2 regions of the Marilutibacter maris genome follow, and region 1 is predicted to be linked to the other one. Evidence: riboswitches for the same ligand, from Rfam matches in the RefSeq annotation. Region 1 holds a riboswitch; the other holds the start of a gene.
The links. Region 1 has a riboswitch for cobalamin ahead of btuB (TonB-dependent vitamin B12 receptor). Riboswitches for the same ligand answer to the same signal wherever they lie in the genome.

Region 1 (7,330 bases):
GGTCGCTGCGCAGCGTGCTGATCCCGGCGGTGACCGTGCCGCTGTCGCTGGTCGGCGCGCTGTTCCTGATGCTGCTGATGGGCTTCACCATCAACCTGCTGACCCTGCTGGCGATGGTGCTGGCGATCGGCATCGTGGTCGACGACGCGATCATCGTGCTGGAGAACATCCATCGCCACATCGAGGAGGGCATGAGTCCGCATGCCGCCGCGCTCAAGGGCGCGCGCGAGCTGGCCTGGCCGGTGGTGGCGATGACCACGACCCTGGTCGCGGTGTACGTGCCGATCGGCTTCCAGGGCGGCCTGACCGGCGTGCTGTTCACCGAGTTCGCCTTCACCCTGGCCGGTTCGGTGCTGCTGTCGGGCGTGATCGCGCTGACCCTGTCGCCGATGATGAGCGCGAAGATCCTCAAGCCGCACGATCCCGAGCACCCCAAGGGCAAGCTTGAGAACTGGCTGGACGAGAAGTTCGAAGTGCTGCGCCTGGCCTACCAGCGTCGCCTGCACGGCGCGCTGGAGACCAAGTCGGTGCTCGCGGCGTTCGGTGCGATCACCTTCCTCTCCTGCGTCTTCCTGTACATGACCGCGCCGAAGGAGCCGGCACCGCTGGAGGACGAGGGCTTCATCTTCTCGATCGCCAGCGCCGACCCCTACGCGACCCTCGACTACGTGGAGCGCTATACCGAGGAGATCACCGCGATTTCCAAGACCGTGCCCGAGGTCGACGGCTACTTCCTGTTCAACGGCGGCTTCGGCGGCAGCGGCGGCGGCGCCAGCCCGCAGGCGATGGCCGGCTTCGTGCTCAAGCCGTGGAGCGAGCGCGACCGCTCGACCAACCAGGTGCTGCAGCAGACCCTGCAACCGCAGATCAGCCAGGTCACCGGCCTGAACGTGTTCGCCCTGGTCCCGCCCTCGCTGCCCAGCGCCGGCGGCGACGGTGGCGGCGAGTTCGTGATCGGCGGCGTCGGCGAGCTGAGCCAGTTGTCGGAGCTGGCCGACGCGATCCTGGAGCGGGCCTACGCGAGCAAGCGCTTCATCTTCCTCGACAAGGACCTGAAGATCGACAAGCCGCGCATCGAGGTCGCCATCGACCGCGACAAGGCGGCCACGCTCGGCATCGAGATGCGCACGCTGGCGGCCGACATGGCGGCGCTGCTGTCGGGCGGCTACACCAACCGCTTCGCGATGCAGAACCGCTCCTATCGGGTGATTCCGCAGGTCCAGCGCAGCGATCGCCTCAACGCCAGCGACCTTGAGAACTACTACACCCGCACCCGCGACGGCGAACTGATCCCGTTGTCGACCGTGGTGACGCTGAAGGAGAGCACCCAGCCGCAGTCGCTCAAGCGCTTCCAGCAGTTGAACGCGGTGGCGATCACCTTCGCGCCGCGTCCGGGCGTCAGCAAGGGCGAGGCGCTGAGCATCCTCGAGGAGGCCGCGAACGAGGTGCTGCCGCAGGGCTACAGCGTCGACTACGCCGGAGAGTCGCGCCAGTTCAAGCAGGAGGGCGCGGCGATGCTGGTCACGATGGGACTGGCGCTGATCGTGATCTTCCTGGTGCTGTCGGCGCAGTTCGAGAGTTTCCGCGACGCCCTGATCATGCTGCTGACCGTGCCGATGGCGATCTGCGGCGCGCTGCTGGTGCTCAACGTGCTGGCCCTGGTCGCCAACATCCTGAGTTTCAGCGGCATCGAGGCGTTCCCGGGGATGAGCATCAACATCTACACCCAGGTCGGCCTGGTGACCCTGGTCGGGGTGATCTCCAAGCACGGCATCCTGATCGTGGAGTTCGCCAACAAGCTGCAGATCGAGCAGGGCATGTCCAAGCGCGATGCGATCGAGCACGCCACCAGCATCCGTCTGCGTCCGGTGCTGATGACCACCGCGGCGCTGGTGTTCGCGATGATCCCGCTGCTGATGGCCAGCGGCCCGGGCGCGGCCTCGCGCTTCTCGATGGGCACCGTGATCGTCTCGGGCATGAGCATCGGCACGCTGTTCACCCTGTTCGTGCTGCCGGCGTTCTATCTGTACCTGGCACGTGATCACTCGGCGCAGCATGCCGACGGGGAAGAGAAGGCCCCGGCGCTGAATCCGGCACCGCAGCAGGGCTGAACGGCATGACCGCCCGGGCCGCGTCGCCGCCGGCAATGGCGGGGCGCGGCCCGGGCTTTTTTGTGGGCGCCTGAGGTCGCGCCCTGCCGATGTCAGGCGGGCGCCAGCAGGGGCGAGACGTCCAGCGCCACCGTCGGCAACGCCGCCAGGTCGCGCAGATGCGGCACCCGTCCCAGGCACGGCGCCGGCAGGCGCGCCTGCAGCAGCCGGAAGTTGTCGTCGGCGCGCTGCATGTCCGGGTCGATGTCGTTGGCGATCCATCCGGCCAGGCGACGGCCGTCGGCGGCGATCGCGCGCGCGCTCAGCCGCGCATGATTGATGCAGCCCAGCCTCAACCCGACCACCAGCACCACCGGCAGGTCCAGCGCGCGGACCAGGTCGACCTGGTCCAGGCTCGCCGACAACGGCGCCGCCCAGCCGCCGACCCCCTCGACCACGACCCGATCGGCGGCCGCGGCCAGGCGCGCATAGGCGGCGGCGATCGCCTCCAGTTCCAGTTCGACCCCGGCATCGGCCGCGGCCAGCTCCGGCGCCAATGGCGCCGGCAACGCGTACGGATTGACCTCCGCGTAGGGCGGCCGCGGGTCGCTGGCCGCCTGCAGCAGCAACGCGTCCTCGTTGCGCCAGCCGTCGGGGCTGGGTTCGCAGCCGCTGGCGACCGGCTTCATCCCGCTCGCGCGCAGGCCTTGCGCCCGCAGCGCATGCAGCAGGCAGGCGCTGGCGACCGACTTGCCGATACCGGTATCGGTGCCGGTGACGAAGACGCCGATGGCGGTGGCGGCGGACGGGGCGGTCTCGAAGCGATGTTCTTGGGCGGTCATGCTGATCCTGAACACAGCGCGGCGCGCTGCTAAACTCCGGGAATGTTCGCCGCTACCACCCTGACCGGCAACAAGCCGGAACAGTACGCCCAGCTGGCCGACCAGGCCCGCGGTCTGCTCCATGGCGAGCACGACCGCATCGCCAATGCCGCCAACCTGGCGGCACTGGTGTTCAACAGCCTGCCGGACCTGAACTGGGTCGGCTTCTACTTCTTCGATGGCAACGAGCTGGTGGTCGGGCCGTTCCAGGGCCTGCCGGCCTGCGTGCGCATCGCGGTCGGCAAGGGCGTGTGCGGCACCGCCGCGCAGACCGGCCAGACCCAGCGGGTCGACGACGTCGACGCCTTTCCCGGCCATATCGCCTGCGACGCGGCCTCGCGCTCGGAGCTGGTCGTGCCCCTGTTCGCGCGCAACGGCGACCTGCTCGGCGTACTCGACATCGACAGCCCGCTGCGGGGCCGTTTCGAGGCCGACGACCAGGCCGGTATCGAAGCGCTGGCGCGACTGTATACCGACGCCCTGGAGCCGGAGCCACACGGATGAGCCTGCCGAAACTGCGCAACATCGGTCCCAAGAGCGCGGCCTGGCTGCGCCAGGTCGGCCTGCACAGCCGCGAAGACCTGGAGGCGGCCGGTCCGGTCGAAGCGTTCATGCGGATCAAGCGGGCCGGCTTCAAGCCGACCATGAACCTGCTCTACGCGATCGAGGGCGCGCTGTGCGACTGCCACTGGCAGGAAGTGCCGGACGCGCGCCGGCAACAGCTGGTCGCCGAAGCCGAGGCCGCGATCGAGCAGTTGCCGCCGCCGCGCTACAAGCCGGCCGCCGCGCCGGTGCGGACCACGGTGCTGACCGCCGACACGGTCGAACTCCCGCCCGCGGATCCCGACGAAGGTAGCGACGGCAACGACGCAGAGCCTTGACAGCGGCGTGCGACTTGATGGCCTTCCCCGGGAGGGCCCCATCGCGGCTCACGCCGCTCCTACGAGGATCCGGTTCGTCTCGGTCTCGGGTCCAGGCCGTCTGGATGGAAGGGAACCCAACCCGCGTCGTGAAGCTCGATCGCCCATGTAGGAGCGGCGTGAGCCGGTGATCCCCGGGCTGCGCCCGGGAATCCCCAAAGTTTGCTGCGCAAACCTTGGGCCCCACCGTTGCGCTGCCACCCCCCCATTCGTGCCTGCAGCACGAATCGCCCCCTCACGCAGGGGGCTGGGTCTATGCGTTCATGCCGCAGGACCGGCGGAAGCACGGAAAGCCCCCCGGCAGGAAAGCAGGCCGCGAGGGCGGAGATGCCGCCCTTCTCTCGCTCCTCGCTTCTCCCCCCTCACTTCTCCTCTTTCCCCCTCACTTCCGGCCTTTTGGCGTACACTGCGCGCGCTTCGAGGTGACCCGGCCCGCGCCACGTGCGCGAACGGGTTGAAACGGGAAGCCGGTGACCTGCCACGGTCGGACCTCGCCAACGAGGCCCGGCCGGCATGCAGCAGTCCGGCACTGCCCCCGCAACGGTAAGCGCGCCAAGGCTCCGACATCGGCCACTGTGCATCGCACGGGAAGGCGTCGGCGCCGGGATTCCGGACCGCACGGTCCGGGTCCAGCCGCAAGTCCGGAGACCGGCCTCGTCGCCGGGGTCGCGCCGATCGCGCGACGCCACGACTGATTGCGATGCGGAGGGCGTCGCGGCGGCGATGCCGGCCCTGGCCGGCGGTCGAGGCCCTCTCCTTCCGCGCGCCCCGTAACGCGATGCGCAGGCGCCCCCTGCGTGCTGGAGAGAGCCGATGCACCCCAAATCCCTGACCCTGGCCGTCGCCGCCGTCCTGGCCGCATCCGCCGCGCCGCAGGTCCACGCCCAGCAGGCGACCGAACTGGATGAAGTCGTGGTCACCGCCAACCGCACCGCGGTCAGCGTCGACGACACCCTGGTCCCGGTCGAGGTGATCGATCGCGCCACCATCGAGCGCAGCCAGGCCCGCGACCTGACCGACCTGCTGCGCGGTCGCGCCGGCATCTCGATCGCCAACCAGGGCGGCACCGGCAAGCTCAGCACCCTGTTCCTGCGCGGCAGCGAGTCCGACCACGTGCTGGTGCTGGTCGACGGCGTCCGCATCGGTTCGGCGACCTCGGGCCTGGCCTCGTTCCAGGACCTGCCGCTGGCGCTGATCGAACGCATCGAAGTGGTGCGCGGCCCGCGCTCGAGCCTGTACGGCAGCGAGGCGATCGGCGGCGTGATCCAGATCTTCACCCGGCGCGACCGGGAAGGCCTGAACCTGCGCGCCAGCGCCACCGTCGGCAGCAACGACTACGCCGAAGGCAGCGCCGGCATCGGCGGCCGCAGCGGCGGCGCCTGGTTCGGCATCGACACCGCCTACACCAACACCGAGGGCTTCGACGCCTGCAGCGGCCGCGGCCCGGATCCGTCGATCCCGTTCGACTTCGGTGCCGGCTGCTTCACCGACGAGCCCGACCGCGACGGCTACCGCAACCGCTCGCTGTCGGCGCGCGCCGGCTACGACGTCGGCGACACCTTCGCGTTCGGGGCGCATGCGCTGCGCGCCGAGGGCCGCAACGAGTACGACGGCAGCTTCCAGAACCTGTCCAAGGTGACCCAGCAGGTACTTGGCGCCAACGCGCGCTGGACCCCCAACGAGGTCGCCACCGTCAGCCTGAACCTGGGCCGCAACACCGACGCCTCCGACAACTACATGGATGGCATCGATGTCGGCTACTTCGACACCGACCGCGACAGCGCCACCCTGCAGGGCGACTTCAGGTTCGCCGGCGACCATCTGTTCAGCGTCGGCCTGGACTGGCTGCGCGACCGCGTCGACAGCAACACCGCCTACGATGAGACCTCCCGCGACAACCGCGCCGCCTTCGTGCAGTACCGCGGCCAGTTCGCCGCGGGCAGCCTCGGTCGGCAGTCGTTCGAGGCCAGCCTGCGCCGCGACGACAACGAGCAGTTCGACGGCCATACCACCGGCAGCGTCGCCTGGGGCCTGGGCTTCGGCGGGAACTGGCGGCTGACCGCCGGCTACGGCAGCGCATTCAAGGCGCCGACCTTCAACGAGCTGTACTACCCGTTCTTCAACAACCCGAATCTGCGTCCGGAGGAATCGCGCAGCTGGGAGCTGGGTCTGGCCTACGACGGCGCCGCCCTCGACTGGCGGATCGACGCCTTCAGCACCCGCGTCGACGATCTGATCGCCTACGATGCGGCGCTGTTCATGCCCAACAACATCGACGAGGCGCGCCTGCGCGGCGCCGAGATCGGCCTGGACACCGAGCTGTGGGGCTGGAGTGTCGATGCCAGCGCCAGCTTCGTCGACAGCGAGAACCGCAAGGGCTTCCATGCCGGCAACGAGCTGCCGCGCCGTGCCCGTCGCAGCGCGCGCATCGATCTCGATCGCGCCTTCGGCGACCTGCGCCTGGGCGTGACCGGTGTGGCCGAGAGCGGCCGCTACGACGATGTCGCCAACAGCGTGCGGGTCGGCGGTCATGCCAGCTTCGATCTGCGCGCCGAGTATGCCGTCCACCCCGACTGGACCGTGCAGGCCCGCGTCGCCAACCTGTTCGACCGCGACTACCAGACCGTCGACTGGTACAACCGGCCGGGCCGCGAGTGGTTCCTGACCCTGCGCTACGCGCCGCGCTGAGGCGCGGCTGGAACAGGGTCCCGGGTGAGATCATCGGCCTCGCCCGGGCTACCCACCGCGACGCAACGGACGCGCGGATCCAGTCATGGTTGCCCCCGTAGGAGCGGCGTAAGCCGCGATCCCCGGGCTGCGCCCGGGAATCCCCAAAGTTTGCTGCGCAAACCTCGGGCCCCGCCGGTGCGCTGCCACACCCCCATTCGCGCCCGCGGCGCGAATCGCCCCCTGACTCAGGGGGGAACGATATCCGGCTGCGCCCGGATATCTCCCAAAGTTTGCTGCGCAAACCTCGGGCCCCGCCGGTGCGCTGCCACACCCCCATTCGCATCTGCGATGCGAATCGCCCCCTGACTCAGGGGGGAACGATATCCGGTTGCGCCCGGATATCTCCCAAGGTTTGCTTCGCAAACCTCGGGCCCCGCCGTTGCGCTCCCACACCCCCATTCGCATCTGCGATGCGAATCACCCCCTGACTCAGGGGGCTGGGGCCATGTGACAGACAAACGCTCTTCGTAGGAGCGGCGTGAGCCGCGATGCTTTTCTGCAAGGCTCCCGAGGGTGGCCAGCGACTGTGGAGCTGGCGCGCGTGCGTTCGCGCCGTCCGGGCCGGGAGCTGCCCGCACTGGTATCCTGAGAGGTCTCCCCGAAACGCCTCGCCGGCCAGCCACGCATGTCAGCCAACGCCGTCAACAGCAAGCACCGCAAGCCCCTGCCGGGGACCGAACTGGACTATTTCGACGCCCGCGAGGCGGTC
Region 2 (7,330 bases), 450 kb from region 1:
CGGCGCCGGCAAGGCCGACGGCGCGATGGACGCCGGCAACATGCTCAAGCCGGCGCTGGCGCGCGGTGAGCTGCACTGCATCGGCGCGACCACGCTGGACGAGTACCGCAAGTACGTCGAGAAGGACGCCGCGCTGGAGCGTCGCTTCCAGAAGGTCTTCGTCGGCGAGCCCTCGGTGGAGGACACCATCGCGATCCTGCGCGGACTGAAGGAGAAGTACGCGGTCCACCATGGCGTCGAGATCACCGATCCGGCGATCGTCGCCGCGGCGACCCTGAGCAACCGCTACATCGCCGACCGCCAGCTGCCCGACAAGGCGATCGACCTGATGGACGAGGCCGCCAGCCGCATCCGCATGGAGATCGACTCCAAGCCCGAGGAGCTGGACCGCAAGGAACGCCGGCTGATCCAGCTGAAGATCCAGCGCGAGGCGCTGAAGAAGGAGAAGGACGACGCATCGAAGCAGCGCCTGGCCGATCTGGAGTCCGAGATCGCCACGCTGGAGCGCGAGTTCAACGATCTGGAGGAGGTCTGGAAGGCCGAGAAGGCGACCCTGCAGGGCGCGACCCGGGTCAAGGAGCAGATCGAGCAGGCCAAGCTCGAGCTGGAGGCGGCGCAACGTGCGCAGGACTTCGCGAAGATGAGCGAGATCCAGTACGGCGCGCTGCCGGAGCTGGAGAAGCAGCTCAAGGCCGCGCAGGAGGCCGAGAAGACCGGCTTCACCCTGCTGCAGGACAAGGTCACCGCCGAGGAGATCGCCGAGGTGGTCGCGCGCTGGACCGGCATCCCGGTGTCGAAGATGCTGGAGGGCGAGCGCGAGAAGCTGCTGCAGATGGAGGATCACCTGCATGCGCGCGTGGTCGGCCAGGACGAGGCGATCCGGGTCGTCTCCGATGCGGTGCGCCGTTCGCGCGCCGGCCTGAGCGATCCCAACCGCCCGAGCGGTTCGTTCCTGTTCCTCGGGCCGACCGGCGTCGGCAAGACCGAGCTGTGCAAGGCGCTGGCCGAGTTCCTGTTCGACTCGCCGGACGCGATGGTCCGCATCGACATGAGCGAGTTCATGGAGAAGCACGCGGTCAGTCGCCTGGTCGGCGCGCCTCCGGGCTACGTCGGCTACGAGGAGGGCGGCTACCTGACCGAGGCGGTGCGCCGGCGCCCGTACAGCGTGATCCTGCTCGACGAGGTCGAGAAGGCGCATCCGGACGTGTTCAACATCCTGCTGCAGGTGCTCGACGACGGACGCCTGACCGACGGCCAGGGGCGCACGGTCGACTTCCGCAACACCGTGATCGTGATGACCTCCAACCTCGGCAGCCAGATGATCCAGGAGTTGTCCGAGGACGATTCCGCGGAGGGCTACACCAAGATGAAGGCGGCGGTGATGGGGGTGGTGCAGAACCACTTCCGTCCGGAGTTCATCAACCGGCTCGACGACATCGTGGTGTTCCATCCGCTGGGCAAGGCGCAGATCCGCGAGATCGCGAAGATCCAGCTCGCCGGACTCGACAAGCGCCTGGCCGAGCGCGGCCTGCAGCTGGAGCTGACCGACGATGCGATCGCGCTGCTCGGCAATGTCGGCTTCGACCCGGTCTACGGTGCGCGTCCGCTCAAGCGCGCGATCCAGCAGCAGTTGGAGAACCCGTTGGCGCAGCGGATCCTGGCCGGCGAGTTCGTGGCCGGCGACACCATCGTCGCCGATGCCGAGGGCGGCCAGCTGGTATTCCGCAAGGCCTGATCCCGACGCCATCGGGGGATGTCCGCGACGGCCCGGTTTCCCGGGCCGTTCGCATGTCCGGGGGCGGGCTCCGGGCTCATGCCGAAGGCTTGTTCCGCCATGCGCCATCGCATGGTGGGAGGGGCCCGGCTTGCTGCTAGACTGGCGCCCGCCTGAGGTGACCGTCGCCCCGACCGGGACGGCGGTTGAAACGGGAATCCGGTGCGCCGGACCGCCTTCCACGCCCGTGGACGCGCGGCCGGCAATTCCGGAGCTGCCCCCGCAACGGTAGGCGAGGCAAGGTCCGCATACGGCCACTGTGCTTGACGCATGGGAAGGCGCGGACCGGGAGCCGGCGACGACAGTCCGCCCGCTCCACTCGCGAGCCCGGAGACCGGCCCCGGGCATGACCCGACATGCGGTGGGCGATGTCACGGGCTGCGCACTTGCCGCGCGCCGACTCGAACACGCCTCCCGTCCGTCGACGATGTCCCATGCCATCCGCGCGGGCAGGCGCGGTGAAGGAGTCCGTGTGCGTTGTTGCAATACCGTCGTGTTCCGTCGTCGCGCGCTCGCCGCGGCCTGTGCCCTGGTGTTCCCGGGCGCCCTGCTGGTTTCAGCCCCGGCCCTGGCCGAAGGCGCCGCCACCGATCTGGATGGGGTCGTCGTCACCGCCACCCGCACCGCGCAGACCCAGGACCAGACCCTGGCCGCGGTGACGGTGATCGACCGCGAGCAGATCGAGCGTCTGCAGCCGCCGTCGCTGCCGGACTTGCTGCGCGGCCGTGCCGGCATCTCGCTGGCCAACAACGGCGGCCCCGGCAAATCGACCTCGCTGTTCCTGCGCGGGACCGAGTCCGATCACGTGCTGGTGCTGGTCGACGGTGTGCGCATCGGTTCGGCCACCAGCGGCAGTGCCGCCTTGCAGGACATCCCGGTCGAGCAGATCGAGCGCATCGAGATCGTGCGCGGCCCGTTCTCCAGTCTGTACGGCTCGGAGGCGCTGGGCGGCGTGGTGCAGATCTTCACCCGGCGTCCGCGCGGTCCGTTCGAGCCCAGCGCGATGCTGGCGGTCGGTAGTCAGGACAGCCACCGCGCCTCGGCGGGCGTGGCCGGCAAGGGCGGCGACGGCTGGTACTCGGTGCAGGCCGCGCACGAGACCACCGAAGGCATCAACGCCTACCGCGGCACCCGCAACTTCGACCCGGACCGCGACGGCTACCGCAACAGTTCGCTGAGCGTGCAGGGCGGCTACCGTTTCGGCGAGCGCTGGGACGGCGACCTGCGGGTGTTCCGCGCCGAGGGCCGCAACGAGTACGACGGCGGACCGGCGAGCGAGGCCGATACCGTCCAGCAGGCGGTCGGCGGCCGCCTGAGCTACAGCACAGGGCCGGGCTTCAAGCTCACCGCCAGCGCCGCTACCAGCGCCGACCTGAGCGACAACTATTTCGACGGCGCGTTCTCATCGCGCTTCGACACCCGCCGTCAGCTGGCCGGACTGCAGGCCGACATCGGCGCCGGCGGCGGACTGCTGACGCTGGGATTCGACTGGCAGCGCGACGAGGTCGAGGGCACCACCGACTACGCGACCGACGTGCGGATCAATCGCGGCGCATTCGCGCAGTGGCAACAGACGTTCGGTACGCAATCGCTGCAGGCCAGCGTGCGCCGCGACGACAACGCGCAGTTCGGCGGCAAGACCACCGGCAGCGTGTTGTGGGGCTGGGACATCACCAACGCGCTGCGCCTGACCGCCAGCGCCGGCACCGCGTTCAAGGCGCCGACCTTCAACGAGCTCTACTTCCCCGGCTACGGCAATCCGGCGCTGGGGCCGGAGTCCTCGCGCAGCGTCGAGATCGGCCTGCGCGGCGAACACGGCTGGGGTCGCTGGTCGCTCAACGCCTACCAGACCCGCATCGACGACATGATCGCCTACGACGCCGACCTCGGTCAGTTCGGCGGTCCCAACAACATCGACCGTGCCCGCATCCGTGGCCTGGAGGGCGTGCTGGGGACCACCGTGGCCGGCTGGGAGCTGGCCGCGACCGCGACCCTGCTCGACCCGGAGAACGACGCCGACGTGTCCGGCTACCGCGGCAACGTACTGCCGCGACGGGCCAGGCGCAGCGGCCGCATCGATCTGGACCGCGGTTTCGGGGCGCTCAGCGTCGGCGCCTCGGTCACTGGCGCGGGCGCGCGCTACGACAATCTCGCCAACACCCGCCGGATGGGCGGCTACGGCCTGACCGACCTGCGCGTGGGCTACGCGCTGTCGCCGGCCTGGCAGCTGCGGCTGTCGCTCGACAACGTGTTCGACAAGCGGTACGAGACCGCGACCTTCTACAACCAGCCCGGCCGCCAATGGCTGCTGAGCCTGCGCTGGCGCCCGAACGACTGAGCGCCCCGCATCACGGCCATGGAACGGCCTTCCACCCACCTCGACGAGGCCCGCCATGAAGCCGTTTTCCAGACCGATGAACCTCGCCCTGTTGTCCGCGTTCGCCGCGCTGATGGTGGCGACGCGTTTCAACCATTTCGGCGACGCACTGCACCTGCCCGACGCCTCGATGGCGCTGTTCTTCCTCGGCGGCCTGTACCTGCGCCGGCACTGGCAGTTCGTCGCCCTGCTGGCGCTGGCGGTCGCGGTCGACTGGGTATCGATCGAGTACGCCGGGGTCAGCGACTTCTGCGTCACACCCTCGTATGCGTTCCTGCTGCCGGCCTACGCGGTGCTGTGGTACGGCGGCCGTCTGTACACGCCGAGGCTCGACGGACGAATCGGTCCGCTGCTGGGCGCGGCCGGCGTCGGCCTGGTCGCCGCCAGCGTGTCGTTCCTGATCTCCAACGGCGCGTTCTACTGGCTCGGCGGGCGCTACGAGAACCCGCACTTCGCCGAGTACCTCGCCCGCGCCTGGCAGTGGGGGCCGCTGTTCGTGCGCACCACGATGATGTACGTCGCCGTGGCGCTGGCGGTGCACGGCATCGTCGCCTTCGCCCAGCGCGGTCGTGCCGCGCATGCGGTCGACTCGCACTGAGGCCGCGATCATGAATGGCAAATCGAATGGCACCCTTGCGTCGGCTTCGGCGCGCGACCAGTGGGCGATCGGGCTGGCACTGGCGGCGCTGATGGTCGCCACCCGTGGCCAGCACTTCGCCAGCGTCGACGCGCTGCCGAGCGCATCGTGGGCGGTGTTCTTCCTCGCCGGCGCGCTGCTGCGGCCGATGTGGGCGCTGCCGGTGCTGTTCGTGCTGGCGACCGCGCTCGACCTGGGCAGCTACGCGGCCGGGACGATCACCGACTGGTGCCTGTCGCCGGCCTACTGGGCGCTGGCCTTCGCCTACGCGTCGCTGTGGCTGGGCGGGCATGTCTACCGCGGCCTGCACGTGGACGCCTGGCGGACGTTGCCGCGACTGGCACTGGTGCTGATCGCCACCGCCAGCGTTGCCTACCTGCTGTCCAAGGGCGGTTACTGGTTCTTCTCCGGCCGTTATCCGGACCCGACCCTGGAGGGCTTCATCGCCCGCATTCCGACCTACTATCCGCGGGCGCTGGGGACGCTGGCCGGCTACGTCGGCGCCGCGTTCGCCTTGCGCGCGCTGTGGCGCGGCGCGACCCTTGGGACTCGTCGGACCGAGGAGGTGGCGCCGTGAGTCGCGGTTCCGAGCGCCTGGGGCGCAGCGAGGAAGAGCACTACCGGGAGCGTGCGCAACGCAAGAAGGAACTGGTCGATCGCCGGATCGCGCGGGCGACGATCGATCGTGGCGTGCTGGTGGTCAATACCGGCAACGGCAAGGGCAAGAGCTCGTCCGGCTTCGGCATGCTCGCGCGCTCGCTGGGGCACGGATTCCGCTGCGGGGTGGTGCAGTTCATCAAGGGCAGCTTCAGCACCGGCGAGGACCTGTTCTTCCGCGGCATGGGCGATGCCTTCGGCGAGCGCCTCGAGTACCACGTGATGGGCGAGGGCTTCACCTGGGAGACCCAGGACCGCGCCCGCGACATCGCCGCCGCGACCCGGGCCTGGGAGGTGGCGACGCGGATGCTGTCCGATCCGGAGGTCGACTTCGTGCTGCTGGACGAGCTCAATATCGCGCTGAACAAGGACTACATTCCGCTGGACGCGGTGCTCGCCGCGCTGGCCGCGCGCCCGCCGCGCCAGCACGTGGTGGTGACCGGACGCGGTGCGCCCGACGCGCTGGTCGAGGCCGCCGACACGGTGACCGAGATGCGCCTGGTCAAGCACGCGTTCCGCGCCGGGATCAAGGCCCAGCACGGAATCGAACTGTGATGGAAGCGGCCCGCTGCCCGGCATTGCTGGTATCCGCGCCCGCATCGGGGCAGGGCAAGACCAGCGTGACCGCCGCGCTGGCGCGCTGGCATCGCCGCAACGGACGGCGGGTGCGGGTGTTCAAGACCGGTCCGGACTTCCTCGATCCAATGATCCTCGAGCGCGCCAGCGGTGCGCCGGTGCAGCAGTTGGACCTGTGGATGTGCGGCGAGGCGGACGTGCGGGCGCGCCTGCACGCGGCCGCGCGCGAGGCCGACCTGATCCTGGTCGAAGGGGTGATGGGGCTGTTCGATGGCGCGCCTTCCAGTGCCGACCTCGCGCTCGCACTCGGCCTGCCGGTACTGGCGGTGATCGACGGCGCGGCGATGGCGCAGACCTTCGGCGCGCTGGCGACCGGCCTGGCGAAGTACCGCGAGGGCCTGCGGGTGCACGGGATCGCGGCGAACCGGATCGGCAGCGCGCATCACGCCAGACTGTTGCGCGACAGCCTGCCGGCGGAGATCGCCTGGATGGGCGCGTTGCCGCGCAGCCCGGAGCTGGCGCTGCCGGAGCGCCATCTGGGCCTGGTCGCCGCCGCCGAACTCGCCGATCTGGACGCGCGCCTGGACGCGCTGGCCGATGCCTGGGGCGAGCATGCGACGACCGCGCTGCCGCCGCCGATCGGGTTCGCGGATGTCGAGCCGTTGCCGGTGCCGCGTCGGCTCGAAGGCTGGCGCATCGCGGTCGCCCGCGATGCCGCGTTCTGCTTCCTGTACCCGGCCAACCTCGCCCTGCTGCGCGAAGCCGGTGCCGAATTGAGCTTCTTCTCGCCGGTGGCCGGCGACGCATTGCCCGAATGCGATGCGGCGTGGCTGCCGGGCGGGTATCCGGAGCTGCATCTGGACGCCTTGGCCGCCAATACAGGCCTGCATGCGGCACTGCGCGCGCATCGCGATGCCGGCAAACCGTTGCTGGCCGAGTGCGGCGGTCTGTTGTTCGCGCTGCGGAGCCTGGTCGACCGCGATGGTCGCGGCGCGTCGATGGCCGGCCTGATCGCGGGCGAGGCGCGGATGCAGCCGCGCTTCGCCGCGTTGGGCATGCAGGAGGTGGAGCTGCCCGAGGGCACCTTGCGCGGGCACAGCTTCCACTACGCGCGCGCCGACATCGAAGCCACGCCGCTGACGCTCGCCCGCAATCCCAACGGTGGCCCGACCGCGGAAGCGGTCTACCGCGATCGCGGCATGACCGCCAGCTTCGTGCACCTGTACTTCGCCTCCAACCCGGAGGCGGCGGTACGGCTGTTGCGGCCGTGATCGCGGCGGCCGTCGCGATCGCCGCGGTCCTGCTCGAC

Region 2: it holds a riboswitch for cobalamin, as region 1 does, so the genes downstream of both, btuB (TonB-dependent vitamin B12 receptor) here and btuB (TonB-dependent vitamin B12 receptor) in region 1, are expected to answer to the same signal.

What each region holds. Positions count from the first base shown of each region.
Region 1 is NZ_CP029843.1:3,581,376-3,588,705, forward strand. It holds gene C9I47_RS15455 (efflux RND transporter permease subunit) at 1-2,111, shown strand, start outside; gene bioD (dethiobiotin synthase) at 2,204-2,932, opposite strand; gene C9I47_RS15465 (GAF domain-containing protein) at 2,975-3,475, shown strand; gene C9I47_RS15470 (TfoX/Sxy family protein) at 3,472-3,852, shown strand; cobalamin riboswitch at 4,295-4,562, shown strand; gene btuB (TonB-dependent vitamin B12 receptor) at 4,705-6,579, shown strand; gene acnD (Fe/S-dependent 2-methylisocitrate dehydratase AcnD) at 7,247-7,330, shown strand, end outside.
Region 2 is NZ_CP029843.1:3,132,252-3,139,581, reverse strand. It holds gene clpB (ATP-dependent chaperone ClpB) at 1-1,735, shown strand, start outside; cobalamin riboswitch at 1,874-2,131, shown strand; gene btuB (TonB-dependent vitamin B12 receptor) at 2,202-4,112, shown strand; gene C9I47_RS13865 (hypothetical protein) at 4,168-4,749, shown strand; gene C9I47_RS13860 (hypothetical protein) at 4,760-5,365, shown strand; gene cobO (cob(I)yrinic acid a,c-diamide adenosyltransferase) at 5,383-6,000, shown strand; gene C9I47_RS18005 (cobyrinate a,c-diamide synthase) at 6,000-7,292, shown strand; gene cbiB (adenosylcobinamide-phosphate synthase CbiB) at 7,292-7,330, shown strand, end outside.